2 regions of the Shewanella sp. AC91-MNA-CIBAN-0169 genome follow, and region 1 is predicted to be linked to the other one. Evidence: riboswitches for the same ligand, from Rfam matches in the RefSeq annotation. Region 1 holds a riboswitch; the other holds the start of a gene.

What was found. Region 1 has a riboswitch for molybdenum cofactor ahead of moaA (GTP 3',8-cyclase MoaA). Riboswitches for the same ligand answer to the same signal wherever they lie in the genome.
Region 2: it holds a riboswitch for molybdenum cofactor, as region 1 does, so the genes downstream of both, moaA (GTP 3',8-cyclase MoaA) here and moaA (GTP 3',8-cyclase MoaA) in region 1, are expected to answer to the same signal.

What each region holds. Positions count from the first base shown of each region.
Region 1 covers NZ_JBEOPM010000028.1:1,217-16,497, reverse strand. Annotated here, with positions in the region: gene AAEY98_RS18850 (NAD-dependent succinate-semialdehyde dehydrogenase) at 1-724, shown strand, start outside; gene AAEY98_RS18845 (iron-containing alcohol dehydrogenase) at 1,077-2,234, shown strand; gene curA (NADPH-dependent curcumin/dihydrocurcumin reductase) at 2,247-3,284, shown strand; gene AAEY98_RS18835 (type 1 glutamine amidotransferase domain-containing protein) at 3,294-3,971, shown strand; gene AAEY98_RS18830 (hypothetical protein) at 4,065-4,760, shown strand; gene AAEY98_RS18825 (alkene reductase) at 4,897-6,000, shown strand; gene AAEY98_RS18820 (aldo/keto reductase) at 6,049-7,038, shown strand; gene AAEY98_RS18815 (MFS transporter) at 7,933-9,108, shown strand; molybdenum cofactor riboswitch at 9,379-9,511, shown strand; gene moaA (GTP 3',8-cyclase MoaA) at 9,499-10,479, shown strand; gene moaC (cyclic pyranopterin monophosphate synthase MoaC) at 10,571-11,047, shown strand; gene moaD (molybdopterin synthase sulfur carrier subunit) at 11,112-11,360, shown strand; gene moaE (molybdopterin synthase catalytic subunit MoaE) at 11,362-11,823, shown strand; gene modA (molybdate ABC transporter substrate-binding protein) at 11,863-12,711, shown strand; gene modB (molybdate ABC transporter permease subunit) at 12,711-13,391, shown strand; gene AAEY98_RS18780 (ABC transporter ATP-binding protein) at 13,372-14,478, shown strand; gene AAEY98_RS18775 (zinc ribbon-containing protein) at 14,738-14,872, opposite strand.
Region 2 covers NZ_JBEOPM010000021.1:38,581-53,861, reverse strand. Annotated here, with positions in the region: gene AAEY98_RS16735 (AraC family transcriptional regulator) at 42-911, shown strand; gene yqfB (N(4)-acetylcytidine aminohydrolase) at 979-1,308, shown strand; gene AAEY98_RS16725 (coproporphyrinogen III oxidase family protein) at 1,584-2,921, shown strand; gene AAEY98_RS16720 (PfkB family carbohydrate kinase) at 3,011-3,856, shown strand; gene AAEY98_RS16715 (MOSC domain-containing protein) at 4,150-4,842, shown strand; gene AAEY98_RS16710 (DUF4870 domain-containing protein) at 4,899-5,258, shown strand; gene AAEY98_RS16705 (methyl-accepting chemotaxis protein) at 5,325-7,238, opposite strand; gene AAEY98_RS16700 (electron transfer flavoprotein-ubiquinone oxidoreductase) at 7,457-9,106, opposite strand; molybdenum cofactor riboswitch at 9,343-9,475, shown strand; gene moaA (GTP 3',8-cyclase MoaA) at 9,463-10,443, shown strand; gene moaC (cyclic pyranopterin monophosphate synthase MoaC) at 10,531-11,007, shown strand; gene moaD (molybdopterin synthase sulfur carrier subunit) at 11,072-11,320, shown strand; gene moaE (molybdopterin synthase catalytic subunit MoaE) at 11,322-11,792, shown strand; gene modA (molybdate ABC transporter substrate-binding protein) at 11,832-12,683, shown strand; gene modB (molybdate ABC transporter permease subunit) at 12,683-13,363, shown strand; gene AAEY98_RS16665 (ABC transporter ATP-binding protein) at 13,344-14,465, shown strand; gene AAEY98_RS16660 (hypothetical protein) at 14,815-15,281, shown strand, end outside.

The sequences.
Region 1 (15,281 bases):
AGCGTTGAAAAAATCTACGCTCGAACTTGGCGGAGCTGACGCTTTCGTTGTGCTCGCTGATGCAGAAATGGAGAAAACTATTAAATGGGCTGTTTTTGGACGACATTGGAATGGTGGCCAGGTCTGTGTGTCCTCTAAACGCATGATCATTGTCGATGACGTTTACGACCAATTTTTTGAAGGTTACATCGCCGGTGTTGCTAATCTGAGGGTGGGGGATCCATTAGACCCATCGACGACATTAGCTCCCTTGTCTTCTGAGGCCGCGGCAGAAGAGATTAAAGATAAGATACGCCAAGCGGTTTCTTACGGAGCGACAGCGACCGAAGTAGGACCAAAGGTTCCCAGCTCGGGGGCTTTCGTCCAGCCAACTATTTTGACCGATATTTCTGAAGACAACCCCGCTCGGTATTGGGAATTCTTTGGTCCAGTATCAATGCTGTTCCGCGCGAAGGATGAGGCGGATGCTGTGCGAATCGCCAACGATTCACCATTTGGTCTAGGCGGGTCAGTTTTCACTGCCGATCCCAATCATGGCTACGATGTAGCAAAGCAAATTTCCACAGGCATGGTTTTTGTTAATCACCCGACAATGGCTAAGGCGGATCTACCTTTTGGTGGCATCGGACGTTCGGGGTACGGCAGAGAGTTGATCGGGCTAGGAATCAAGGAGTTCGTTAACCACAAACTCATCTCCGTGGTTGATATCGATGCGCCGTTCTAAGCCGAAAAGTCCTAAACAATGGCAAATTTTAGGTGAAAATAGTCTGGCTGAATAGCAGAGGGTTGATGTAACTGAGTTAACTGTTTGCACTCAGTTACGCTCCCTATTTTTGAATTTACGATAGCGTAAAGCTAGTCAAGCTTTATGCCTAGTGGTCAAAAACTCGATTCAGTTGGGTTTTAGCTTGCGTGCCGATAGTCGATACGACTTTGATCTTTGCTTCATCGTCCAATTGCTGGGTATGGCCTTTGAGGGTGCTTGGCCTGGGCGAGGCATTGGCTATTCCCATATTCTAACGCTACACACGGAAACATTGATTTCCGCCTACACATTGAGACTAAAGGAAATTTGTATGAAAAATTTCAACTTTTACAACCCAACTAGAATATTATTTGGCAAAAATAGCATTGCAGACCTGAAAGATCAGGTCCCTGATGATGCGAAAGTGATGATTCTTTATGGCGGTGGCAGTGCTGAGCGGACAGGTGTTCTGGACCAAGTTCGTTCGGCTTTAGCTGGGCGAACAGTGCTTGAGTTTGGAGGCATTGAACCAAATCCACGCTTTGCTACAGCGATGAAAGCTGTAGAGATGATCCGTGAAAAAGAAATAACTTTCCTGCTAGCGGTTGGTGGTGGGTCTGTCATCGACGCCACAAAGTTTATTGCAGCAGCGGCAAAGTATGATGGTGATACATGGGAAATTCTGACATCACGCGGATCTGTTATTAAGCAGGCGCTGCCGTTTGGCACAGTATTGACCTTACCGGCAACTGGTTCAGAGATGAACTCTGGGGGAGTAATTACAAATCCAGAGAAGGGTGCAAAGCTTCCGTTTAATAGCGTTTATTGCTACCCGATTTTCTCTGTCTTGGATCCGGAGGTCACCTATACTTTACCTACACGACAAATTGCCAATGGTGTGGTGGATGCCTTTGTCCATACCATCGAACAGTATCTGACCTACCCAGCGGCTGCATACGTCCAAGACGGCTTCGCTGAATCTCTGCTGCGCACACTTATAGATCTAGGTCCTAAAGCTCTTGAGACTCCAGAAAATTATGACATTCGTGCCAATCTGATGTGGACAGCGACGATGGCTCTCAACGGGCTGATTGGTGCTGGTGTGCCTCAAGATTGGGCTAGCCACATGATTGGGCATGAGATTACCGCCTTGAATGATACTGACCATGCTCGAACGCTAGCTGTTGTGTTGCCATCGCTGATGAATGATCAACGTGGGCCTAAACGCGAGAAGCTACTTCAATATGCTAGTAATGTCTGGGGTATCCACGAAGGGTCCGACGATGTGCGTATTGATGCTGTGATCGACGCAACATGTGGTTTCTTTGAACAGATGGGTATCAAAACTCGGTTAGGCGACTACGGCATTGATGCACATGATATTGATCATATCGTTACAGCACTGCAGGGCCATGGTATGACAGCACTTGGTGAAAACAAAGCAATTGCCCCAGATGATGCTCGCCGCATTCTTGAAGCTGCTTTGTAGGAGAAATTAAAGATGACACAATCTGAAATAGTAAATCGTAAATTTGTTTTGGCTGAACGCCCTGAAGGTGAACCGACGAAGAGCACCCTAAGGCTTGAAGCTGCTATGGTCCCTTCTATCGGCGACAATCAGATGCTTTTGCGTACCGAATATTTATCACTAGATCCCTATATGCGGGGACGGATGAGTGATGAACCATCATATGCCGCACCAGTGGAGATCGGCGAAGTTATGGTTGGTGGCACGGTCGCGCAGGTTGTAACCTCGAACGTTGATGGCTTTGAAATAGGCGATTGGATACTCAGTTTCAATGGCTGGCAGGATTATGCCCTATCGGATGGTACTGGGTTGACTAACCTTGGTGCATCGCCAGCACATCCGTCCTGGGCGCTCGGTGTCTTGGGCATGCCCGGCTTTACTGCTTGGGCAGGCTTGACGCAGATCGGTGTGCCTAAGCCCGGTGAAACAATTGTTGTGGCTGCTGCGACTGGTCCTGTCGGCGCAACAGTAGGCCAAATCGGTAAGTTATTAGGTTGTCGTGTAGTGGGCATCGCGGGTGGGCCTGAAAAATGTGTTTATGCGGTAGATGAGTTGGGTTTTGACGACTGTATAGATCACAAGGCTAGTGACTTCTCAGATCGTCTTGCCAAGGCTAGTCCTAATGGTATTGATGTCTATTTCGAGAATGTTGGGGGCAAAGTTCTTGATGCGGTTATTCCCCTCCTGAATTCCAATGCACGTATACCAGTGTGTGGGTTGGTATCGCAATATAATGCCACTGAACTGCCAGATGGACCGGATCGAATGAACTGGCTAATGGGTCAAATCCTACATAAGAAGATTAAGGTGCAAGGCTTCATCATCTTTGACGATTTTGGCCATCTCTACCCGAACTTCGCGAAGGAAATGGGCGCGTGGGTTGAAAGCAGTAAGGTGAAATATCGCGAAGAGATTATCGATGGTCTGGAAAATGCTCCAGAAGCTTTCATAGGCCTTCTTAATGGCGATAATTTTGGAAAGCGGGTGATCCGCGTTGGCAATACAAAATAGGAAAATAATATGAAAATTTTGATGATACTAACATCTCATGATGAACTTGGAGACACTGGTAAAAAAACCGGCTTCTGGTTAGAGGAGTTTGCTGCACCCTATTATGTGTTCAAGGATGCCGGAGCCGATATCACTCTAGCTTCGCCCAAAGGAGGGCAACCTCCAATTGACCCTTCCAGCGATAACGCGGACACACAGACTGATGATATCCGCCGATTTAAGGGGGATCTTGAGACTCAAGAGCATCTTGCTAATACGCTGAAGCTGTCAGATATGACTGAAGAAGGGTTCGACGCAATCTTTTATCCTGGAGGGCATGGCCCATTGTGGGATCTTGCTGAAGATGCTGACAGCATACGCCTAATAGAGGCGTTCGCAGCCGCGGACTTACCTGTTGGGGCAGTCTGTCACGCTCCTGCGATATTCCGCCACACCCAAGGTATCGACGGAAACTCCTTAGTTTTTGGGCGACGTGTGACAGGATTCACTAATACAGAAGAAGAGGCCGTTGGCCTGACCAACGTAGTGCCCTTCCTTGTTGAGGATATGCTTAAAGCCAATGGCGGCCATTATGAGAAAGACGTTGATTGGGCAAGCTTTGTGCTGCGAGACGACAAACTCGTCACAGGCCAGAATCCGGCCTCATCGGCTGCCGCTGCACAAGAGATCCTTGCGCTGTTGAAATAAGCGGAAAAGGTTGACTTGACTGACCCTGTTTCATTATTAAGCGTCTCCATATTCCGAAATATAGGAATTCTGGTTGGCTTCAAGGGGCGGTCAATGTCATCCATCATCCCGAAATTGTACCGGGCGGAACTGTTACCGTATTATTTCCGTGCTGGTTTATGGGCTTATCACAACATTCAATTAAGGAGAAAACATATGAGAACAGTCCATCTGAGTTCTGGCTTTGGGTCTATATTGGCTAATGTAATGGCCCTGTTTGCCGCATTATTCATTGCCTTTCCAACGCAAGCCGAAGCTCCTATCCGTTCCAGCAATGATATCCATGTGACAGCGGAAATGTTTAGCTGCATTTATGATTTGCCCAAAGTACGCAATACCTTTCTATTCCATTCTGACCCTAAAAAACTCAAGGAAGCTATCCGTATTTTTACCAAACGTGTCTCTGATACTGAGTATCCTGTTGGTACTGTAATGCAACTTGTTCCGTTTGAAGCGATGGTCAAGCACTCAAGAGAATACTACCCGGACAGTAATGGTTGGGAGTTCCTCGCACTCGATGTGACGGCAAAGAGTACGACGATCACGAGTCGAGGAGATCATGCTGTCAATTTTGAAGGGCGTGAGTGCTTGAGCTGCCATGCAGCGGGCATCAAATACGATTTCGTTTGCGAGAAAGATCACGGCTGCGCACCGTTGTCTATTGGCGACGAAGAGATCGCAGCTTTTCAGGCTGCTGATCCACGCTGCACGTCGGGTCAGATCAAGGATAAGACACGTAAAAATTCGTAACTAGGCGCGATGTCCAATTATATCAGAGAGGGTAAAATCAGGTGAATCGGTTTTGGCAAAACCTTTGCGTAGACCCTGCATTGGTTCCCTCAGTCAAAAATGCACTCTCCTGCCTGCCAGGAAATGAGGAGTTAATATGATTAATACCCCTGAAAACGACCTGTTTTCTCCAGTTGTTGTAGGACCTTATATCCTGAAAAATCGTATAATTATGGCACCTTTGACACGGGCTCGCTCGGCAGAAAGTATTGCCACATCTATGATGCAAGAGTATTACACACAGCGCTCATCGGCGGGTTTGATAATCAGTGAAGGGCTGAACATTTCACCACAAGCAGTGGGCTACGCCTTTACTCCTGGCCTCTGGACAGCTGAACAGATAGAAAGCTGGCGCCCTGTCACTGCGGCCGTCCACGATAAGGGAGGACGGATATTTGCTCAACTTTGGCATGTTGGCCGGGTTTCTCACCCAGATGTGCAGTTGGGAGGAGAACTACCCGTCGCTCCATCTGCAGTCCGTCCCGATGTAGAAGCGTTCACGGCAGGGGGAAAGAAACCGGCATTGATACCAAGGGCGTTGGGTATTGACGAATTACCGGGAATAGTGGCGGATTTTGAGCAGGCTGCCCACAACGCTCTTGTAGCAGGATTTGATGGTGTCGAAATTCATGCCGCAAATGGATACTTGCTTGATCAATTTATGCGTGATGGGGCTAATCGACGTACTGATGCCTATGGCGGGGTGGTAGAAAACCGCATTCGGTTGACTCTTGAAGTTACCAAAGCCGTTGCGGCAATTTGTAATGGCGGCCGCACTGGGCTACGGATATCTCCCATCAGCACGGCCAATGGCCTTAGCGACAGCAACCCCGAACCGGTGTTCAAGGCTCTTGTTGACCAACTCAATGACATCGATTTGGCTTATCTTCACGTTGTTGAGGGAATAACTCGTGGGCCACGCATAGTCAAAGGGGGGTTTAATTTAGATATTTTGCGACAGCGGTTCAAAGGGATATACATGGCTAATAATGGCTATGACCGAGATCTAGCTTTTGCAGCGCGGCATAATGATACCGCTGATCTGATTGCATTCGGGCGCCCCTATATTGCCAACCCTGATCTGGTTACCCGATTAGAGCTTAATTTATCTCTCAATCCGCTTGACAACGCGACGGCATATGGGGGAGGGGCCGCGGGGTATACTGATTACCCATTCTTGCCTGCGAATGATCCTTGGTGATGGTGCTAATTACCTATTATTTTGAAATATAAAAGGAAGATAACTACTATGAAATCACGTAATCTTGGCGCTGGACTGGGCGCTGTCTCTGCTATTGGCCTCGGCTGTATGGGGATGTCTGAGTTCTATGGCCCCTCTAATAAATCTCAATCTCTCGCGACGCTGGAGTATGCACTTGATAAAGGTATTAATTTCTTTGATACCGCGGATACTTATGGTCTTGGCCGTAATGAGGAACTTCTCAGTAGCTTTCTCGCCCGACACCGCGACGAAATCACTCTGGCGACTAAGTTTGGCATTGTACGTGATGGCCCGCTTGAGGAACGCCGAATTGACAATACCACTGCCTACATGATCAAAGCCTGTGAGGCTTCGCTAAAACGCCTGGGTATAGAAACAATCGATCTCTACTATGCTCACCGATTAAATCCAGCTGTTCCAATCGAAGATACTGTGGGCGCGATGGCTGAACTCGTTAAACAAGGTAAAGTACGTGGCCTAGGGTTGAGCGAGGTATCACCCGCTACCCTGCGCCGTGCCCATGCCATTTATCCAATCGCAGCAGTGCAGTCGGAATATTCTCTATGGACGCGCGATCCAGAAGACGGAATATTGCAGACCTGCAAAGAACTTGGTGTAGCATTTATTCCATACAGTCCGCTTGGCCGAGGTTTTTTGACGGGTAATATCAGGTCTGTTGACGACATGGCTGCAGATGACTTTAGACGTACTTCTCAACCACGATTTGAGGGAGATAATTTACAAAAGAATCTGTCCGTGATCGATGCGCTAACTAAGTTTTCAGATTCAAAAGGCTGTACACCGGCACAGTTGGCTTTGGCATGGGTTCTGGCGCAAGGAGAGCACGTTATCCCTATTCCCGGTACACGTACAGAACGTTATATTGACGAAAATATAGGTGCTGGGTCATTGTCTCTGACAGAGGAAGATATTTCTATACTCGGTAAAATAGCTCCGAATGGCACCATTAGCGGCGATCGTTATACTACTGAGGGGATGCAGCACGTCAATATATAACCTCCATTAAGGCCATCTCTCGTGCCAAAGCTCGAAGGTATGAGGCAGCGAAATAACACTCGCATGCAAGAGATGAATAGAGCTCCGCAAGTGTTAACCATGGCCGTTAATCAGTAAATTAATTATTGAACTGACAAAAATGAGAGGATTAATGTTATTGGCGTCAAATGAGCTTCTCGGTGACACCAGGGATAAGACCGGGTTAAAACTCGTAGAGCTAAATCCTCGTGCTACTTAGAATGACTTTGTGATGGCTTCCGCAAAAATGCTGATAGCCACCTCAAGATCTAAGTACCTAGAGACCGTAACTAATTATCGTTTCGAGTTAGGGTACCTGCGGAACGGATCTATTATGTCAAGCTCTCCGAGGATTTGCTCACTGCGTTAGATTCTAGTGGACATGACAATGTAGCCATTTACGGAGAAGCCTATACCTCAAGCGCTACTTGCTAGAAAGTCTGTTGCTGCAGGCTTTAGTTAGCTTAGTTCCCTAGGTACTGATGTTTTTGTTATAGGCTGTGATGCCGGCTACCTATTATCTGGCTAGCAAGTGATGTGCTTTACCAACAAAAAGAAGGGGCACTTATAGTAGTGTTATTCCTGATGAAGGAAATGCTCAAAGCCAGTGGGGGCAGTAAACTGAAATTGATGATTGGCAAATCTATGTTGTGACGTGTGGGTTGCTAGTCACTGGACAGTTTCCGGCTTGCTCCGAAGCTGACATGTACGTTTTGTCTTAAAGGGCAGACAGTTTTCCCCAAAGAGCGTGTCTTGAATGTTATCAGTTACCGAATTAACCATTGATAGGACGTTATTGTCTAAATCAGTTTTTTTAACCGAGTGACTCTGCGGTACAGAGTGCTAAATTAATTGTAACAGGAGTTCGAAAACTCAATGAATAGACTATTAGTCCTAGCGTTAGGAATGTTTTCCATAGGCACTGGCAGTTTCGTTATGGCTGGCCTTCTACCCGAAGTAGCTGCGAGTTTTAATACCAGCGTAGGTGATGCGGCAAGTATGATTGCGGCATTCGCTGTAGCTTATGCTCTGGTTATACCTATTGCCGCGATCCTATTGGTGAATTTTTCGTATAAACCTATTTTAGTTGTGGGCATGCTAATTCTTGCTGCAGGCCATGTGTTCTCAGCACTGGCGCCAACTCTAGAATTAGCTATCGCTGGTCGTGCGATGGGGGGGCTGGGAGGAGCTCTGTTTATGCCAATTGCCGGAGCGGCGGCGACAGCGATAGTCGCGCAAGAGCATTGGGGCCGTTCATTAGCAATCATTACAGCTGGATTGAGTGCGTCAACCGCGATTGGGGCTCCATTGGGAATTGCTCTTTCAACGAGTTTTGGTGACTGGCGGCTTGGTATGTGGCTTGTTGCTGCACTGGCTGGTGCTGCGGCTATTGGGATTGGAACTCTAATGGAACCTATTCCAAGAACGGTCACAAAAAAAAGGAGCAGGGATTTACTTGCCTCAGTAATGAAACCAGCAGTACTGGGATTATTAGGAACAACATTGTTTTTAATGATCGGATCTTATATCGTTCATACTTATGCCAGTGTAATTCTTATGCCTACGACTGGTGGTGACGGCAAAACATTAGCTATTCTAATGGCAGTTTGGGGCGTTGCGGCTACCCTTGGAACTTTTTTCGTCGTTAGGCTTACCGACCGATGGGGTACAAGGCCGATTATCTTTTTCGGGCTCTCGATTTTGAGTGTAAACTTCTTACTGTTGCCATATCTTACCAATTCAACGTTCGTATCTATTTTGTCACTTGCGCTCTGGGGAGCGATTGCTTGGAGCTGCTTGGTACCTCTGCAGCACCAGCTAGTCAAAGTTGCACCTACTAGTGCATCCATCGTGCTGGGCCTTAACACATCAGCTATATATCTAGGCGTTTCGTTCTCAGCGTCCATTGGAAAACATGTATCTCAAACACTTGGAAGTGAGTACTTGAGCATAGTTGCGGCCGGATTTACGATTCTGGCCTTGGCAATATATGAGGTACATCGGATTATTGTAAACCGGAATTTGAAAATGCTCAGCACCTTACAGGGCTAGTTTTCATTATGGCCCTTAGTGACATTTTCAATGCAAAATCAATATTTTTCGCTTTGAGATAAGAGTGAGTACATTCATTTGCACAAAAATGTGGCATATGTAAGCGATCATTTATTCTTTGCTTACCTTACCGCAAAATTTGCTTTTGTCACAGTAGCAAACACAATCTTGTCAGTGTGAGTCGAGTCATAAATAGTAAACGATATAACCTTTTTAGCTAAGATATTAACCTAAGGGGTATTTGTATTGCGGTATCTAGGCCTATAGTTAGATCTGACGGTTCTCCGAGCTTTTTGTCCTACGTCAACGATATGGACAGTTAGCCGTGGTAATTTTGCCACCGGGGTGAGTAAATAAATGCACTTACCTCCCACACTTGGAAAGGTTAACATGTCCCAATTACAAGACAGTTTTGGTCGACGTTTTCATTATTTACGAATGTCAGTGACTGATGTTTGTAACTTCAAATGTACTTATTGCTTGCCCGACGGCTATCGCCCAGACGGTAAACCTACGTTTTTAACTCTCAACGAGATTGAAAATTTAGTTGCTGGTTTTGGTGATGTCGGTACGCAAAAAATTCGTATCACTGGTGGCGAACCCACACTTCGTAAAGACTTTACCGACATAGTGCGGATTGTTGCCGATAATCCTAATATTAATACTGTCGCCATGACAACTAATGGCTATCGCTTACAGCAACATGCCAAAGAATGGTATGACGCCGGATTGCGACGCATTAATGTGTCAGTTGATAGCTTAGATCCTAAAATGTTTTACCAAATTACCGGTGAAAATAAATTCGACCAAGTGATGCGTGGTATTGATGCCGCACTTGAGGCTGGGTTTGAGCGAGTCAAGATTAATGCCGTGTTGTTAAAAGGTCTTAATGATAAAGATTTACCGCGTTTTTTACATTGGATTAAAAATACACCCATTGATCTACGTTTTATTGAGTTGATGGAAACTGGTTTAGGCCGTGATTATTTTAACGCCCATCATCTCGCTGGCGTCGATATTAAAAAACAACTTGAACGAGAAGGCTGGTTATATGATCTGCCTGATGTTGATGATGGTCCAGCACAAAACTTCAGTCATACAGATTACAAAGGCCGTATTGGGCTAATCATGCCTTATGCAAAAAACTTTTGTGCCAGTTGCAACCGTTTACGTGTCTCTGCAAAAGGTAAATTACATCTATGTTTGTTTACTGAAAATGGCGTGGATTTACGTGATTTACTCCAAGATGCTTCTCAACGAGATGAATTAATTAGCCGTTTACACGGTCAATTAGCTCAGAAAAAAGAAACCCACTTTTTACATCAAGGCATTACTGGCGTGACTCAACATCTTGCCTCAATTGGTGGTTAAGCTATTTTAAGACTAATCAAACTGATACGACACCCACAATGTCAGTGACGCTCAGTCGATAGACATTGAATTTTAATAAGGCTGTAAAAGTATGAGCGATCGTTTTACCCATATTAACGCCGATGGCAATGCCCATATGGTCGATGTTACTGAAAAAGCGGTCACCGAGCGTGAAGCTCGTGCTGAAGCCTTTATTGATATGGCACCAGATACCTTAACCATGATCATGAGTGGTAGCCATCACAAAGGTGATGTGTTCGCTACAGCACGTATCGCGGGTATTCAAGCCGCAAAAAAAACTTCAGATTTAATTCCTTTATGTCATCCACTAATGCTAACTAAAGTAGAAGTAGATCTAGAGGCTCAACCTGAAAATAATCGTGTTCGCATTACCAGTTTGTGTAAGCTGTCTGGTAAAACCGGTGTCGAAATGGAAGCCTTAACCGCAGCGTCTGTGGCGGCATTAACGATATACGATATGTGTAAGGCTGTGCAAAAGGACATGATTATTTCTCAAGTCCGCTTGCTTGAAAAACGCGGTGGTAAGTCTGGGCATTTTAAAGCCTAATCAGTTAATTATCACTAGCGTAAATTTAAATACGTTTTATGAATAAATACGTTGAGAGACTACTATGATCCAAGTGTTATTTTTTGCCCAAATCCGTGAACTATTAGGTACCGCTAAAGTTGAACATTGTGCCGACAATATAGATACCGCCGAAACGTTACGCGTAGCGCTTGCTGCCACAGATGATAAGTGGGCAAAAGTGTTGGCATCGGATAAATTATTGGTCGCGATTAATCAAACTATGAGCCAGTGGGATTCGCCTGTAAACGATGGTGATGAAGTCGCCTTTTTCCCTCCAGTTACGGGAGGTTAGAATGAATAATCAAATCATGGTGCGAGTGCACACCGAAGACTTTAATGTTGCAGATGAATATGCGCTGCTGGCCTGTGATAATCAGGACGGTGCTGTAGTTAATTTTGTCGGTAAAGTGCGGGACTTTAATGATGGCAGTGCGGTAACCGATTTAACCCTAGAGAATTATCCTGGGATGACAGAATCAGTATTAATGCAGATTAGTGAACAGGCTTGTGAACGCTGGCCATTAAACAAAGTGACCATTATTCACCGTTTCGGTACGATGTCGCTCGGCGAACAAATTGTATTTATTGGTGTGACCAGTGCCCATCGTAAAGCGGCTTTTGCTACCTGTGAGTTTTTAATCGACTTTTTAAAAACGAAAGCGCCTTTCTGGAAACTTGAAGCGGGTGACGATGGTGCTAAATGGGTTGAAGCACGTGATAGCGATCAACAAGCAGCTAAAACGTGGCAAAAATAATTTTCCATATTGCTCGTAAATAGCGAGGGTAAATCTTCAATGTATTTCATCAATACCATTGTTCATTTTTTTAATCGGCTTTCGTTGAAGTTTTATACTGGCGGTATCTCGGCGTTACTTGCGATTATTAGTTTAGTTGGATTTAGTTCAGCAAGCATAGCCAGTGACACACCAGCTATTGCCGCCGCTGCAAATATTCAGTTTGCTGTGGCTGAAATTGCCACACGCTTTGAGCAGCAAACGGGGCTATCTGTAAGACTCAGTTATGGTTCATCAGGCAATTTTGTCACTCAGATTAAGCATGGTGCGCCTTTTGAGTTAATGCTCAGTGCTGATGAAGATTATATTGATATTCTGCATCAAGCTGGCTTGACTCAAAATAAAAGCATTATTTATGCCATTGGTCGATTAGCATTGGCTGCGCCTAAATCATCACCACTCATTTTGGACCCTGAATTAGTTGGATTAACGCAATTAATCAACGATGGTAAATTGTCGCGGTTTGCGATTGCCAATCCTGATCATGCTCCTTATGGTGAGCGTGCCCGAGAAGTCCTTAAAGCGAAAGGTTTATGGGATGCGGTGCAGCCTAAATTAATTTTAGGCGAAAATGCCTCACAAGCCGCCCAGTTTACCATCAGTGGATCAACCCAAGGAGGAATCGTACCATTATCATTGGCGCTAACGCCTGAGTTTATCAAGCGTGGTAACTATGTCGAGATCCCCGATGCTCTGTATCAACCGATCAATCAACGGATGGCATTAATGCCCAATGCCTCTAAAACGGCAGAACGTTTTTATCAATATATGCAATCACCTGATGCACAGGAAGTTCTCTCTCAATTTGGGTTTAATTTACCCATCCATGTTATTCGTAAGGTGGATTAATGGATTGGCAAGCTCTGTGGTTGTCGGTCAAACTGAGCTGTTTTACGGTGATATTACTCATTCCACTGGCCATTTTTGTTGGTCGTGAGTTAGCCTACTGCCAGTTTAAGGGAAAGTCATGGCTAGAGGCTTTAATCATGGTGCCATTAGTGTTGCCACCTACTGTCATAGGTTATTACTTATTAGTGGGTTTAGGTGACCAGAGCATCATTGGTCAATGGGTTGAGCAGTTAGCTGGGCAACAACTTGTGTTTCATTTTTCTGGTTTAGTGATAGCCTCTATTATTGTCAATATTCCCTTTGCCGTTCAGCCGATACAACGTGCGTTTGAAACCGTTCCTATCGATATTCGCGACGCAGCTGCTTGTTGTGGTATGAGTCGTGTACGTATTTTTTTTCGAGTAGAATTACCCATGATTTGGCCTGGTGTATTAACTGCCGTTGTATTGTGTTTTTCCCATGTCTTAGGTGAATTTGGTGTGGTATTAATGCTGGGTGGAAACATTGCAGGTGAAACCAGAACCATTTCAATAGCGATTTATGATAGTGTTCAGGCATTCGATTTTGATTCAGCTGGGATGATGTCTTTGGTCTTACTCGTTTTTGCTGTGAGTGCGCTAGCGCTGACTACCAGTATGTCGAGGCGTTTAGGAGGGCATCATGGCGCCTCGCAACGCTGATCTTACATGTGATATTTCACAAACATTCCCCATACCACTTGAAGCGCACTTCAGTTGTCGGGCAGGTGAAGTTTTAGCCGTTGTAGGCCCTTCTGGTGGCGGTAAAACAACCTTATTGAGAATGATTGCCGGTTTAACCTTTCCTCAACAGGGCCAGATTCGTTATGGGGATGCGGTATGGTTTGATGAACAACAATCTATTTCTTTGACCCCTCAGCAAAGGCATATTGGCTATTTGCCGCAGCATTTTGGCTTGTTCCCGCATTTATCAGCATTAGATAATGTCATTTCTGGGCTTGACCATATACCCAAAGCATTACGTAAACAGCGTGCGCTAGATTGGTTAGATCGTGTCAACTTACATGGTTTTCCTAATCGTTTACCCGCTCAACTGTCCGGTGGACAACGCCAACGAGTTGCTCTTGCTCGAGCACTGGCTCGAGAGCCTGCTATTTTGCTGCTTGATGAACCTTTTTCTGCAGTTGATAAAGAAACTCGTGAGCGCTTATATATTGAATTAGCTCACTTAAAACAACAATTGTCTATTCCCATCGTTATGGTGACGCACGACATTCATGAGGCCTTATTATTGGCCGATAAAATGATATTGATTAGCCAAGGGAAAATGCTCCAGCACGGCGAGCCATTTGAAGTGATATCTCATCCCAATGACGAAGCTGTGGCAAGGCAAATGGGCTTGAGAAATATTTTTGACGGTCAAGTTGTCGAGCAAGACACAGAGCGTAATATGACTACGTTTACCTTGGGCCATGAACTGATTGTTAGCGACAGTGCCCCAAAATTAACGATTGGCCAAAATATTCGCTGGGTTATTCCAAATCAAGGTATCCGCTTTAATACCATTAGCAGTGGCCGTTTATGCAAAAGCATAAATAAGTTAGAAGTGCTGATTGAGTCTGTATTGGTAATGGGCGAGTCTTCGAGAGTGATGGCATCAGTGATTGATGTCGGATCAATCATTAATGCCGATGTGCCTACACATCTAGTCCGTAAGTTAGCGCTTGAGGCCGGAGTGAAGACGACTATTGCACTTAAGTCCGATCAAATTCATATTCTGAACCCGTAAAATCGCGTAATCACATCATAAAATGGTATTTATGATCAATTATTAAACTTAGATTTCTTGGGACTTTGGCTGCTCTTAGGAAAGTAGTCGAGTGATAAAGTTTCAATTCTGTAGAGGCTAATGATGGTTCGGTTGCTTATAACAATATGCTTTCTTCCATGTGCAGTGATGGCTACTCCATCTACACATTCTTTACTGCTCAATGGCGAATTTTTAAAGCCTATAACAGTGCTCATTTATAAGTTTATATAAGGCTATTTTAAGGCTTGTAGTTTGTTGCTTCGCATTTAGGGCAAGGAGGAAGTATATCGGAGTTATCATCTAAAATTACTCTTTGCCCACATTTTGTGCATGTGTATACACCTTTCCCTGGTTTTTCGTCTGTACTCGACATAAATAGATCTCCTTTATAACTACAATGAACAATATAAAATAAATTATTGATTCCTAAAATGCGGCAAAAAAGAACAATGCAAGAGTTATTTTTAAGCAAATTTTAATAGAATACTTTCTAATTACTATTGTGATGCTTTAACGACATTGTCATATTTCGTTTGAAAATAAACTACGTTAAAACATTTTGCCCAAATTTAGTTTGGAATATGGCCTGTGGTCACTAATGTCTTGGCTTTACCCACACTAGGCCAAGAGGAAACTAACGATGGTTCCCTCTTTGAGCTTCCTGCCACCCATAATCCACGAATAAAAAGTCCTGTAACTATACTGAAATCATAATGATGATTATAATGATGATTATAATTTGGAGTTTTATAATTGAGGCGACAACAATCCTGACATAGGGC
Region 2 (15,281 bases), on a different contig from region 1:
TTGGTAGTATCGATACCATAGGTTTCTCTGAGAGGAAGGGTATGAGTGAGATAGCAACATTAATGGCTCAGTTGGCCCCAAAAGAAGGGGTCAATGATACGCATTTATCTGGCGTGCATGTGTTTCGCAGCTCACAATATGGTGCGCGCGGGCCAATGTGCTATTCGCAAGGGGTGCTTATTGTCGGCCAAGGCAAAAAGCGGGTTTATTTAGACAATCAAACCTTTGAATACGATCGCCAACGCTCTTTAGTGATGACAGTGCCATTGCCAGTAGAATGTGAAACCTTTGCCAGTATTGAAGAACCTGTGTTGGTGTTGATGGTTGATATTGATTTAGTACAACTCAATTACATTATTCGGTTAATGGATGAGCATCATCAAATCCCTAAAGATTTAAACGAATCGCGTCAGAGCGGCTTTTTTGTTGCTGATAACACTGAAGATATGGATTGCAGTGTTATTCGGTTATTACAAGCGTTGCAGTCGCCGTTAGAAGCAAAAGTAATGGGCGAGGCGTTAGTGCTTGAGTTGTTATATCGCCTATTGGATTCCCCCAATGCAGCACCGCTTTATGCGTTGTCGTTAAGTCATACCCGTTTATCGAGGGTAGAAAAAGCCCTTAACTACATTCATAAACATTATGGTGAGTCAGTTGAAGTAGACACATTAGCAAGCTTGGTGAATATGAGCCCGTCGGCATTCCATCGTAGCTTTAAAGAAGTTACCGCTTCATCACCAATACAATATTTAAAAAAGATTCGCCTTAATAAAGCCAAAGCGTTGTTACAGTTGCAAAATCTAAAAGTAAAAGAGGTATCAACTCAGGTGGGTTATGAAAGTACGGCTCAATTTAGTCGCGAGTTTAAACGCTACTTTGATCAAAGCCCTGGCGAGTGCGCTAGGTTATAATTTGGATTTGAGCTTAACGAATGTGCTCCTAGAGGGCACGTCATAGTGTGAATGAAGGTTACCAATGATGACAGCCCCCATACATATTACTTTTTTTGAGTTTTTAACGCCGTTAGTCGCATCAGGGCAGAAGACGATTACTATTCGTGATGCCAGCGAAAATGATTATCGGCCCGGGAGTCAGGTTGAAGTGTTTACGCTCGAAAACCATATTAAGGTGTGCGATATCATTATTTTGGCCGTTGAGCCATTAGCATTTAATGATATTAACGAGTTTCATGCTACTCAAGAAAATTTGCCATTGGTTGAGTTAAAACAGCTGATACAAACTGTGTACCCTAATCAGCAAGCCCTGTTTATGATTTCATTTAAATTGGTTGATGCGTCATACTCGTGACTCTTTAATAAACGCGAGTTAATATTTCCAATGCTGTTTATTGTTGTTTTATTCCCTTGATAATCCTTTCATCATTGCTAAACAGCAATGTCTAAAACATGATCTGCTTAACAAATGAGCGATGATAACCGTGCTAGTTTGCATATCTATTGGCTACCTCACATTTTAGCCATCTCTAAAGTGATATTTTGTTTTTCTGCTTACGGTATGCGTGTTTTATTAGCGCTTGTTATTCAATGGTTTTGCTCTCAGGGCTCATTCAGTTAGGATTTTTTATGTCTTCAATAATTCAGTCAGCCAGCCAGGAGTTGATTAAACCTTATCAATCTAATATTACCGTCCCCAATTGGATGATTAGCTCTATGGAGCGGGTCATGCAGTATTATGTGGATAAAAATTTACGTTTAGACACTATTTCTACAGACCGCATGCCTAAGCCTGTTGAAGGTAAAAAGTACATGTTGTATGCGCACATTCCGTTTTGCCATACCTTGTGTTCGTTTTGTACTTTCCACCGTTTTTTATTCCGCGAAGATAAAGCACGCGAATACTTTGTCGCGCTGCGCAAAGAGATTCAAATGGCCAAAGATTTAGGCTATGAGTTTGAGTCAATGTACATTGGCGGTGGCACGACCACCGTGCTTGAAGATGAGTTAGCTCGTACCATCGAACATGCAAAAAATCTGTTTCCTGGCATTAAAGAAGTGTCTTGTGAGTCTGATCCGCAGCATTTGGCTAATCCTGAATTTAAGCAATTAAAAGGCCTAGTAGATAGAATGTCAATTGGGGTACAGAGCTTCGATGATGGCATTTTAAAAATGACCGACCGCTTAGATAAATTTGGCTCAGGTCAGCAAACTTTTGACAATATTATGGCGGCTAAAGAGCTATTTCCGATCATTAACGTGGATTTGATTTTTGGTTTTCGTGGCCAAACCAAGGAGATTATCCAGTCCGATCTGGATATGGCGTCTAAACTCGACCCGCGCCAAATTACCACTTATCCATTGATGATCACCCATCAAACCCGTAAGAGTGTTAAAGGTACGTTAGCTGCCCCTCAGGGCGAAATGATGGATCAGTATCGCCAAATTTTAAATACTTTAACCGGACAATATACTCAATTATCAGCTTGGGCGTTTGGTAAAACCAATGACGAAGGTTTTGATGAGTATGTAATTGATTTTGATGAATACTTGGGGGTTGGTTCTGGCTCATTTAGCTTTTTAAATGACACGCTATATGTGAATACCTTTTCACTGAAAAAATACCAACAACGTATTGCTGAAGGTCGTATGGCGGTTGAGCAACAGAAAAAATATCAATTAAAAGAAGTGATGCAATATCGATTTTTATTGGGGATGTTTTCGGGGCGTTTATCGCGTAAATATTTCCGTGACACTTTTAACGTTAATTTAGACACTGCGTTGTTTAAAGAAATGACCTCAATGAAAGCCATGGGAGCCATTAAAAATGACCCAGTTAATCCAGACGAATTAATCGTAACTGATAATGGCAAAATGTTGGGGTTATTGATGATGAAGGAGTTTTACTCCGGCATGGACAATGTGCGCGCCCAATTACGACAACCACTTGGCGCAACGGATATGTAATCTTGTTTAGATTAGCAAAGGCCGTGATTATCACGGCCTTTTTGTTATACTCAAGGCTCTTTTTATCTACGCTTTTTTAGGTGAGTTGCATGGCCAATATTCTTTTGCTTGCCAATATCAATTGTGATCGCATTTTAATGCTTGATAAGCCCTTACAAACGGGTGGTCGATTTCATTATCAGGATGGTGGATTGCGTTTAGGTGGCGGCGGCGCAAACACGGGATTAGGTTTAGTGTGGGCTCAACATAATGTTTCACTAGTAAGTGAAGTCGGTAGTGATGACATAGGCGACTGGATTTTAGCTAAAGCCAGTACCTTAGGGCTTGATTGTCGTTTGGTACATCGTTTTGTTGGTAATACTTGTGAGATGTTACTGGTGATGACACCTGATGGTGAACGAACCATTATTCGACCTCAGCGACCTGTTTTTGAACTTCCTGCGCCACCAGATTGGCAACATTGGGATGCTTTTTATATTAATTCATCGGCCAAAGGTGCTGGCGCTTGGGCGGCGGATGCGATGGCGTGTAACCCTAACTGTAAAGTGATATCGCAATTAGCCAAGGATGAACGTAATCGTCCTTGTCATGTGTTGATCGCTTCAATTACCGATATGCAAGGTCGTTGCAATCAGGACCCATGGCGGTTTGCTCAGGCTATTGCTGGTGATGCATTGGAACACTTTATTGTGACAGATGGCGACCAAGGGGCGATGGTGTACAGTAATGCTGGAGAACAACATGTGCCAGCCGTTATTGCCAATGTGGTTGACACGACTGGTGCTGGCGATGCCTATGCCGCAGGCGTTATTCATGGTTTATGTCAGCAAATGTCTATTACTGATGCTATGCATGAAGGTGCGTTGTGGGCATCATTTGCGGTAGCCACTAAAAGCTCTATTCCTGGTAAGGCACTTAAGCAGTATCTAACCTAAGCCCAACACGGGTTAAGTTAAGGTTTGCAGGCGAACATTGTGCATTTGTTAAGTGTGTGCGGATAACTCAAATAATATTGCTTTGTCATTTTAGTGTCATTGTTGGCCTATATGATGAGCCCGTCTAAACAACTTTTATAGCGTCGAATGGTTCAGACCATTTTTAGCTATTATTTTTGCTATATTATCTCCCATTTTATTTATGGCCTTACTCTTCCCCAGTAAGGCTTTTTTTTGTCTGAAAATTGGGTATATTGGCACTCTATAATCATGCTTAAGCAAGGGTATGCTGGATGAGTAAGCTATTGGTAAAGAGTATTTCTGGGCTGTATTTAGGCGACCAAGTGCAAATGCATAACGGTGTTGCCAGTTGTATTAACCAAAAACATGCCGCTAAGCAGTTGACCGTGCAATTTGACCACGTAATAGGCAATCGTGAGGCCGACCCTAAACATCACGGCGGCCTCGATAGAGTGTTGCATCATTTTCCGCGTGAGCATTATGGCCAATATCGCCGCTGGGATTTAATGACTACGTTTCGTGATGCACCTTCTATGGGTGAAAATATCAGTACCGTTGGCCTTAATGAAGCACAGGTTAATATTGGTGACATCATCCAAATTGGTGATGTCACCTTGCAAGTTACACAACCTCGTTCACCGTGTTTCAAACTCAACCTACAGTTTGGTCATCCTAAATTTGCCTTAGCCATGCAAGAAAGCCGTATGTGCGGCTGGTTTTATCGAGTGTTGTCTGAAGGTGACATTCGTCCGAGTGACAGTATCTGTTTGCTAGAAAGAAAAACGGATATCAGTGTGGCTAAAGCGATGCAGATTTATTTTTTAGCTGAATTTGATGCAGAGCAATATCAGACATTGCTTGAGTGCGAAGGCTTAGCGCAAAGTTGGGTTAATTCATTGCAACGCCGGCTGGATCAGCAAAGTATAGAAGATTGGGCAATGCGCTTATATGGCAACGCCAGTTAATGCCTCCCGGTATGATAAGAACGATATGATAAAAACAACATGATAAGGAATATCAAATGAGTGAACAGATAGTCGAAGTTAGCAAGCAAGCCAAAGATATGGGGTTATTGATCCATGCTGCCAGTTTTGCCGGTTATGTGTTTCCGCTAGGAAGTGTTTTAGGCCCTTTAATTGTCTGGTTAATGAAGCGTGATGAATTTGAGTTTGCCAATCAATGCGGCAAGAACTGTCTTAATTTTAAATTGAGCTTAATGATATATGCCATGGTGTCAGCAATATTAATTTTGATTGGCGTGGGAGTAATACTATTAGCAGCTCTAGCATTGCTTGATATTATTTGTACTATTATCGCTATTATTAAAGCCAACGATGGCATAGCTTACCAATATCCGCTCACTATCCGGTTTATTAAGTAACCCGAACTCGAAATAAAAACGCCACTCAAATGTGTGGCGTTTTTGTTAAAGCGCTTTCTAAAGATATTACACTTTAAAGCGGGCTACTAAGACATCTAGTCGACTGGCTAACTGATTCAATGATTTACTCGCATTTGCAGCCGCGTGAGCGGTATCTGCTGTTCGTAGAGTGATATCGTTGATTTCAGTCACATTACGATTAATGTCTTCAACCACGGTAGATTGCTCTTCAGTGGCGGCAGCAACTTGAATGTTCATATCGCTAATTAGCGCAATGCGTTCGCTAATACCACTTAACGACTGGCTTGCTTCATCGACAGCTGTAACACCTTCGAGTGAGCGGCTACGAGATTGCTCCATAGCATTAACTGCGCGACTGGTTTCTGATTGAAGCTTATCAATCATATTTTGCACTTGGTTGGTTGATGCAGCGGTGCGAGAAGCTAAGTTACGTACTTCATCTGCAACCACAGCAAAGCCTCGTCCAGCTTCTCCAGCGCGAGCGGCTTCAATGGCTGCGTTCAGTGCCAGTAAGTTGGTTTGCTCTGAAATGGCACGAATAACATCTAAAATACTGCCAATTGATTTAGTGTGTGTCGCTAGCGACTCAATCACTTCACCGACTTGTTCAACGTCTTTAGACAATTGATTGATAGTCGAACGCGCACGGGTTACAACTTTTTGACCATCAACAGATTCAGTATCTGCATCACGAGCGGTGACAGCGGCTTGAGCTGCATTGCTAGCAATTTCGTTAACCGTGGCGCCCATTTCGTTAATGGCAGTAACAACCATGATGGTACGGTCTTTTTGTAACTGACTATCCGCTAATGTTTGATTAGATTGGTTTGATACATCAAGTGCCGATAAACCTAGTTGTTCGCTGGTTTTGGCAACTTCGACTACAGTATCTTGGATTTTGCTGATGAAGCTATTAAAGCCTCGGGCAAGCTGGGCTATTTCGTCATCGCCATTAACTGGTAATCTTTGGCGTAAATCACCTTCACCTTCACCAATGTTACGAAATAGCTCGGCAATATGTGCAATCGGACGACTAACCGAACCCGCGACGGCAATTGAAATGGCAATAAATACCGCAGCGATCAGTACGGTCCATAATAATATCTGATAAGCCGACTCTTGTAGCAGGGCAAATACTTCTGCTTCAGGTACTTGAGCGACCAAGTACCAATCCATTGATTTAATGTAGCTACTAGCAATTAACATGTGCTGACCATCTACTTCTGCTTTAACTAAGTTAAAGTCATTTTTGTTTAGTAGCTGGTTAGTATTAGCGTTAGGGTAAAGGTTACTGAGTTTGCTTTTACCGATCTTACTCGTGTCTTGGTGCAGTTTGACGTCACCTTTAGTATCAACTAAATATACAAATCCGCTGTCTTCAATTTTAAATGAAGCCAGTAAATTAACCATATCATCTAACGATTTTGCTAGGCCTACCAAACCTCGACCATCAGGTTGTTGATAATTAATGTAGAGCTTAACATCACCGTTACTAGGCTCTGTGAATACATTCAGCATTCGCTCTTGCTTACTATCGCGATAGTCAAAAAACCAAGCATCTTGTTGTTGGTTTAATATGCGTAAAAACCCATCTTGGTTGTAGTATGCCGCGGTTTCACGGTCGGCATAAGATGCTTGAGCTAAATCATATTGATTTTTTATGCTATTAAGTTCAGCTATAACAATTTTTTCTTGGTCTGCAGGTCGGCCATTTTCAAGCCATTCAAGCAACATTTTACTATTAGCTAGCTGTTCGCCTGCATTCATTAGGCTACTGATTTCGAGATCGATCTCGTTGCGAATTTGCATGAGCAAACTCGGCATTTCCGAGTTTAGCATCCGCTGTTCAACAACTTGTTTTGCACTTCGTTGACTTAATAATCCGACTAAGATCGTGGATAGCAATACAGCAACCGTCACGGTCAGTAATATTTTTTGCTTAATGGTAAGTGTATTCATCTACAACAGCCTCTTGGGAGTATCTCTATGGTATATCGGACACAATGGCAATAAATTGATAGTTATTTTGCTGCTAAGTTGATTCAGTCAGCAAAATAGCCTTTTGGTGTAGGTTGTTTTGATTTTATGTGGGTAATGATAGTCGATAAAACAAAAAAAACGCACCTATATTTAAGTGCGTTTTATTGACTGTGCCAATATTTTAACTATTGGTTCGCTTACATATTTGGATAGTTTGGCCCGCCGCCGCCTTCTGGTGTGACCCAGGTAATGTTTTGGCTTGGGTCTTTAATGTCACAAGTTTTACAGTGAATGCAATTTTGACCATTAATGACAAACTTTTTGTCGCCGGCTGCTTCAACAACTTCATAAACCCCGGCAGGACAGTAACGTTGCGCGGGTTCATCAAATTTAACTAAGTTAACCGATATTGGGATACTTTGGTCTTTTAGATGTAAATGACACAGCTGATCTTCTTCATGAAAAGTATTCGACAGATATACCGACGATAACTTATCAAAACTCAACTTGCCGTCAGGTTTAGGATAGTCAATTTTATTGTAATCGCTAGCTAAGCCCATCGTGGCGTAATCTGGGGTCGTGTCTCTAAACGTCACTGGAAACTTGCCACCAAACCAATTTTGGTCGATATAGTTAAAGGCGCCACCGATTAGCGTGCCAAACTTATGCATTGCAGGACCAAAGTTGCGCGAGCTATAAAGCTCTTCATGTAGCCAGCTTTTTTCGAAGCGGTCTTGGAAGCAGTCGAGATCTTTGCCGCCTTCAAGCCCGGCAATTAAGCCTTCGCCTAAGGTTTTTGCCGCGATGATACCGCTTTTAATTGCCGTATGCGTGCCTTTGATTTTGGCAAAGTTAAGCGTACCCGCATTACAGCCAATGATTAAACCACCAGGAAAACTCATTTTAGGTAATGAATTTAAGCCGCCTTTGGCAAGGGCGCGAGCACCATAGGATAAGCGCTCACCGCCAGTTAATGTTTCGGCAATCACTGGGTGTGTTTTATAGCGTTGAAACTCATCAAATGGACTGAGATGAGGGTTTTTATAGTTTAAATCAATAATTAACCCAACAGCAACTTGGTTGTCTTCCATGTGGTATAGGAATCCACCACCAGATGAGCCATCCACGAGAGGCCAGCCACCGGTATGAACCACTTTACCCTGTTGATGTTGCTCTGCAGGGATTTTCCAAATTTCTTTAAAGCCTAAGCCATAATGCTGTGGCGTTTTACCATTGTCTAAATGGTATTTTTGGATCAGTTGTTTACCTAAATGGCCACGGCAGCCTTCTGAAAATACGGTGTATTTGGCATGCAATTCCATACCCGGCATATAGCTGTCTTTATGTTGACCATTTTCGCCAACACCCATATCACCGATTAAAATGCCTTTAACGCTGTTATCTTCATTAAACAGTAATTCACTGGCTGCAAAACCTGGGAAAATCTCTACGCCCATGGCTTCAGCTCGGTTGGCTAACCAGCGAGCTAAGTTACCCACACTAATAATGTAGTTACCATCATTGTGCATTGTTTTAGGCACTAAGCTGTTGGGCATTAAGCGAGATTTTGTCTCTGAGTTTAGCAGGTAGATTTCGTCATGAGTGACTTTGGTGGTTAGCGGGATGTCTGAATCACGCCAATCATTAAATAATTCGTCCAGTACATCGGGTTCAAATACGGCACCCGATAAAATATGAGCACCAACCTCAGAGCCTTTTTCTACCACGCAAACAGTGATTTCTTTATCGGCATCTTTAGATATTTGCATTAAACGACAAGCGGTCGCCAAACCTGCAGGGCCAGCACCGACAATTACTACGTCGAACTCCATTGACTCGCGTTCCATCTTCTCACCTTTCAAAGTTTCCCGTTCATTGCGGGTTTATTGTTTTTTATAACGATTAAAATAAGTAAACGATCGTTTATCCTTTACTCACCTTACCGCAAAATGAACGTTTGTCACAGTGGCAAACTCAATCTTGTTAGCGTGAGTCGAGTCACAAATAGATAACGATATAGTCTTTCAAGCTAAGATATTCACCTAAAGGGGTATTTGTAAAACGGTATTTAGGCCTATAATTGGATCTGACGGTTCTCCGAGCTTTTTGCCCTACGTCAATGATATGGGCAGTTAGCCGTGGTAATTTTGCCACCGGGGTGAGTAAAGAAATGCACTCACCTCCCACACTTGGAAAGGTTAACATGTCCCAACTACAAGACAGCTTTGGTCGACGATTTCACTATTTGCGGATGTCAGTTACTGATGTTTGCAATTTCAAATGCACTTATTGTTTACCCGACGGTTATCGTCCGGATGGTAAACCTACCTTCTTAACCCTCAACGAGATTGAAAATCTGGTTGCCGGTTTCGGTGAGGTAGGCACACAAAAAGTTCGTATCACTGGTGGCGAGCCCACTCTACGCAAGGATTTCACAGATATTGTGCGGATCGTTGCCGACAATCCCAATATTAATACCGTAGCGATGACCACCAATGGGTACCGTTTACAGCAACATGCCAAAGAATGGTATGACGCAGGTTTACGGCGCATTAATGTGTCTGTTGATAGCTTAGATCCTAAAATGTTTTATCAAATTACTGGCGAAAATAAGTTCGACCAAGTAATGCGCGGTATTGACGCGGCTCTTGAAGCGGGTTTTGAGCGAGTTAAAGTCAATGCAGTATTATTGAAAGGCTTAAACGACAAAGATTTACCGCGTTTTTTACAGTGGATTAAAAACACGCCTATTGATTTACGTTTTATTGAATTAATGGAAACCGGTTTAGGTCACGACTACTTCAATGCGCATCATTTGGCGGGTGTAGACATTAAAAAACAACTTGAGCGAGAAGGCTGGTTATATGACTTGCCAAGTGTTGATGATGGTCCTGCGCAAAACTTCAGCCATGCAGATTATCAAGGTCGTATTGGATTAATTATGCCTTACGCCAAGAATTTCTGTGCCAGCTGTAACCGCTTACGAGTTTCTGCAAAGGGTAAATTACATTTATGTTTGTTTACTGAAAATGGCGTCGATTTACGCGATTTAATACAAAACCCTTCGCAGCGAGATGAATTAATTAGCCGCTTACACGGTCAATTAGCGCAGAAAAAAGAAACCCACTTTTTACATCAAGGCATTACAGGTGTGACTCAACACCTTGCCTCTATTGGTGGTTAAGCCGTTATTGAGTTAAACCGACTGACGCGGCAATACATGTGGCGCTCAGTCGATGGACATTGAATTTGATTAAGGCAGTAAAAAAGCATGAGCAATTGTTTTACCCATATTAACGCCGATGGCAATGCCCATATGGTCGATGTGACTGAAAAAGCCGTCACTGAGCGCGAAGCCCGCGCTGAAGCTTTTATTGATATGGCCGCGGATACTTTAGCCATGATCATGAATGGCAGCCATCACAAAGGTGATGTATTTGCTACCGCACGTATTGCCGGTATTCAAGCGGCTAAAAAAACATCTGATTTGATCCCATTATGTCACCCTCTAATGTTGACTAAGGTTGAGGTGGAGCTTGAAGCTCAGCCTGATCATAACCGCGTGCGCATTACCAGTTTGTGCAAGTTGTCGGGTAAAACCGGTGTTGAAATGGAAGCGCTAACAGCAGCTTCTGTGGCAGCCTTAACCATTTACGACATGTGTAAAGCCGTACAAAAAGACATGATTATTTCTCAAGTTCGTTTGCTTGAAAAACGCGGCGGGAAATCGGGTCATTTTAAAGTCTAATTCGGCCATTACGAACTAACATAAACCCAATATTTGTTATGAATAAATGCATTGAGAGACCACTATGATCCAAGTGTTATTTTTTGCGCAAATCCGTGAGTTATTAGGCACCGCTAAAGTTGAACACAGTGGCGATAATATTGATACTGCAGAAGCATTACGTGCAGCGCTTGCCGCTACTGATGATAAATGGGCCAAAGTGTTGGCATCAGACAAATTGCTGGTGGCGATTAATCAAACCATGAGTCAGTGGGATTCACCTGTAAATGATGGCGATGAAGTGGCCTTTTTCCCTCCTGTCACAGGGGGATAATATGGAACATCATAGCAACCAAATTGTTGTACGAGTCCATACGGAAGACTTTAGTGTCGCTGATGAGTACGCCTTACTTGCCTGTGATAATCAGGACGGTGCCGTGGTTAATTTTGTTGGCAAAGTACGAGACTTTAATGATGGCAGCGCTGTAACTGACTTAACCCTCGAACATTATCCTGGTATGACTGAATCAGTATTACTGCAGATTAGCCAACAGGCTTGTGAACGTTGGCCTTTAAATAAAGTGACGATTATTCATCGAGTGGGTACGTTGTCGCTCGGCGAACAAATTGTGTTTATTGGTGTAACCAGTGCTCATCGTAAAGCGGCTTTTGCGGCATGTGAGTTTTTAATCGATTTTTTAAAAACGAAAGCGCCTTTTTGGAAGCTTGAAGCAGGTGATACTGGCGCTAAGTGGGTTGAAGCGCGTGATAGCGATCAGCAAGCAGCCAAAATGTGGCAAAAGTAATCGTCTATATGGCTCGTACATAGCAAGGATAAACCCTCAATGTCTTTCATTAACGCCAACATTACTCAGCGTTCATACTCATATCTACCCCGATTCCGGGCTGGCGTTATCGCATTATTCTTTGCCATTGTTAGTTCCGTAGGGTTTAGTTCTGCAAGTGTCGCGAGTGATGCTCCGGCCATTGCTGCGGCTGCTAACATTAAATTTGCGGTAGATGAGATAGCGATACGTTTTCAGCAGCAAACGGGTTTGGCTCTGCGGATCAGTTATGGTTCTTCGGGTAATTTTGTCACCCAAATTCAGCATGGTGCACCGTTTGAGATGATGCTCAGTGCCGATGAAGATTATATTGAGCGGTTACATCAAGCGGGCTTTACCCAAAATGATGGCGTTGTTTATGCCATCGGTCGGCTTGCTCTTGCTGCACCTAAGAAGTCGCCGTTAATTTTAGATCCTGAGTTAGTTGGATTAGCGCAATTAATCGCCGATGGAAAGGTGTCTCGTTTTGCGATAGCAAATCCTGATCATGCTCCCTATGGTGAACGTGCGCGTGAAGTCCTTAAAGCGAAAGGTTTGTGGGACGCACTGCAACCTAAACTGATTTTAGGTGAAAATGCTTCACAAGCTGCCCAATTTACCATTAGTGGATCGACTCAAGGTGGTATTGTGCCGTTATCATTGGTGCTATCTCCTGAATTTACCAAGCGTGGTAACTATGTGGTTATCCCTGATTCGCTATATCAACCGCTTAATCAACGGATGGCATTAATGCCTAATGCATCTGAAACTGCGGAGCGATTTTATCAATACATGCAATCAGCAGATGCACAGGAAGTATTAACTCAATTTGGGTTTAATTTACCCAAACCTGCTGTAAAGAAGGCTGATTAATGGATTGGCAAGCTCTGTGGCTGTCGGTCAAACTGAGTTGTTTTACCGTAGTATTGTTAATTCCGTTGGCCATTATTGTCGGGCGGGCGTTGGCATATCGCCAATTTAAAGGTAAATCATGGCTTGAAGCTTTGATCATGGTGCCGTTAGTGTTACCGCCAACGGTCATTGGTTATTACCTGCTAGTAGGGTTAGGTAATCAGAGCATGATTGGTCAATGGGTTGAGCAGTTAACCGGCCAACAATTGGTGTTTCATTTCTCAGGATTGGTAATCGCTTCCATTATCGTCAATATTCCCTTTGCGGTTCAGCCTATTCAACGTGCTTTTGAAACCATTCCTATCGATATTCGTGATGCCGCAGCTTGCTGTGGCATGAGTCGATTACGGATATTTTTTCGAATAGAATTACCTATGATATGGCCTGGTGTATTAACGGCCGTTGTACTGTGTTTTTCCCATGTATTGGGCGAATTTGGTGTGGTGTTGATGTTGGGCGGTAACATTGCCGGTGAAACCAAAACCATCTCAATAGCGATTTATGATAGTGTGCAGGCATTCGATTTCGATTCTGCAGGAATGATGTCTTTGGTATTATTGTTGTTTGCGGTGAGTGCGTTAGCGCTCACTACAAGTATGTCGAAGCGCTTAGGAGGGCATCGTGGTGCCTCACAACGCTGACCTTATATGTGATATTTCACAAACATTGCCCATTCCATTGGAAGCTCACTTCAGTTGTCGGGCTGGTGAAGTGCTAGCCGTGGTTGGCCCTTCTGGTGGCGGTAAAACCACCTTACTGAGAATGATTGCCGGTTTGAGTCTACCTCAACGGGGCCGCATTCATTGTGGTGATAGATTATGGTTTGATGCAAAGCAGTCTATTTCGTTAACTCCCCAGCAGCGACACATCGGTTATATGCCACAGCATTTTGGCCTGTTCCCTCATTTATCGGCACTCGACAATGTTATTTCTGGGCTCGATCATGTGCCGAAAGAATTACGAAAGCAACGAGCATTAGATTGGCTAGAACGTGTCAATTTACATGGGTTGCCTGATCGCTTACCCGCACAATTGTCTGGTGGACAACGTCAACGAGTTGCGCTTGCCCGTGCTCTCGCGCGTGAGCCGGCTATCCTACTGTTAGATGAACCCTTTTCTGCGGTAGACCGAGAAACCCGCGAACGCTTGTATATTGAGTTAGCTCGCTTAAAGCAGCAATTGTCTATTCCCGTGGTCATGGTAACGCATGACATCCATGAGGCATTGTTACTGGCTGATAAGATGATACTGATTAGTCAGGGGCAAATGCTGCAACAAGGCAAACCATTTGAGGTACTATCTCATCCTAATAACGAAGCGGTTGCACGGCAAATGGGCTTGAGGAATATTTTTGACGGTCAAGTCGTATCGCAAGATATTGAACGTAATATGACCCAATTTACACTAGGTGATGAATTGATTGTCAGCGACAGTGCACCAACATTAACTGTCGGCCAATCTATCCGTTGGGTTATTCCGAATCAAGGTATTCGCTTTAACGCCATCAGCAGCGGTCGTCTGTGTAAAAGCTTAAATAAATTAGAAGTACTAATTGAATCTGTGTTGGTGATGGGTGAATCATCACGAGTGATAGCGTCAGTTGTAGGCATTGGATCCATTATCAATGCAGACGTGCCGACACATTTAGTGCATAAGTTAGCCTTAGCGCCAGGGGTGCAAACGACTATTGCGCTTAAGTCCGATCAAATTCATATTTTAAGTGCACAGTCTGAACTCGGATAACCAAGGTTAAATAATCATTTTTACTGCTCAGAATGTCAGATTTCTGATAATAAACTGGTGATTGATGTTTGAATCAGACCATTTAGCGACCTAAATAGCGCATTTGATATAAAACCTTCCTATTTGTGCTGATTTGTATAGGTTTACCCGCTGTCACATTTCTAAAAAATGTTGTGTCATGACAGCCCATCTCACTGAAAAATGGTATTTATGATCAATTATTAATCTTAGATTTCTTGGGACTTTGGCTGCTCTTAGGTAGAGTAGGCGTGTGATAGAATTTTCAATTATATAGAGGCTTGTGATGGTTCGGTTGCTGCTAGCAATATGCTTTCTTCCTTGTGCCGTGATGGCCACACCATCTATGCACTCTTTATTGATCAATGGCGATTTTTTAAAGCCAATAACGGTCATGGAACAATTAGAGCAACAAGACGAAGGCACCATATGTGACTTTGATGTTGATGTTGAAGAAGGTTTGTTGGTGTATAAGATTTCTATGGTTAACGTAGAGACTCACCGAATCAATAAATACCAATACCGAGCCTTAGACGGTACATTATTAACTGAAAAATCGTCTGCTTATGCCTCTGATGATATTGGTCAAGTTAATGCGGCAAAAATGCTGCGAGCTAAGCATATGAAGTTTTCAGAATTAGTGACCCTCGCGATTGAAAACCAACAAGGATATTTAACACAGGCGGAATTGGACCACGATTTATCAATTAGTTATCTCGAACTAAAGTTACTCAATCAAGATAGTAGAAATACTATTGCTTTCGATATTGAGACTCTACGTCCACTACCTCTGCTCAA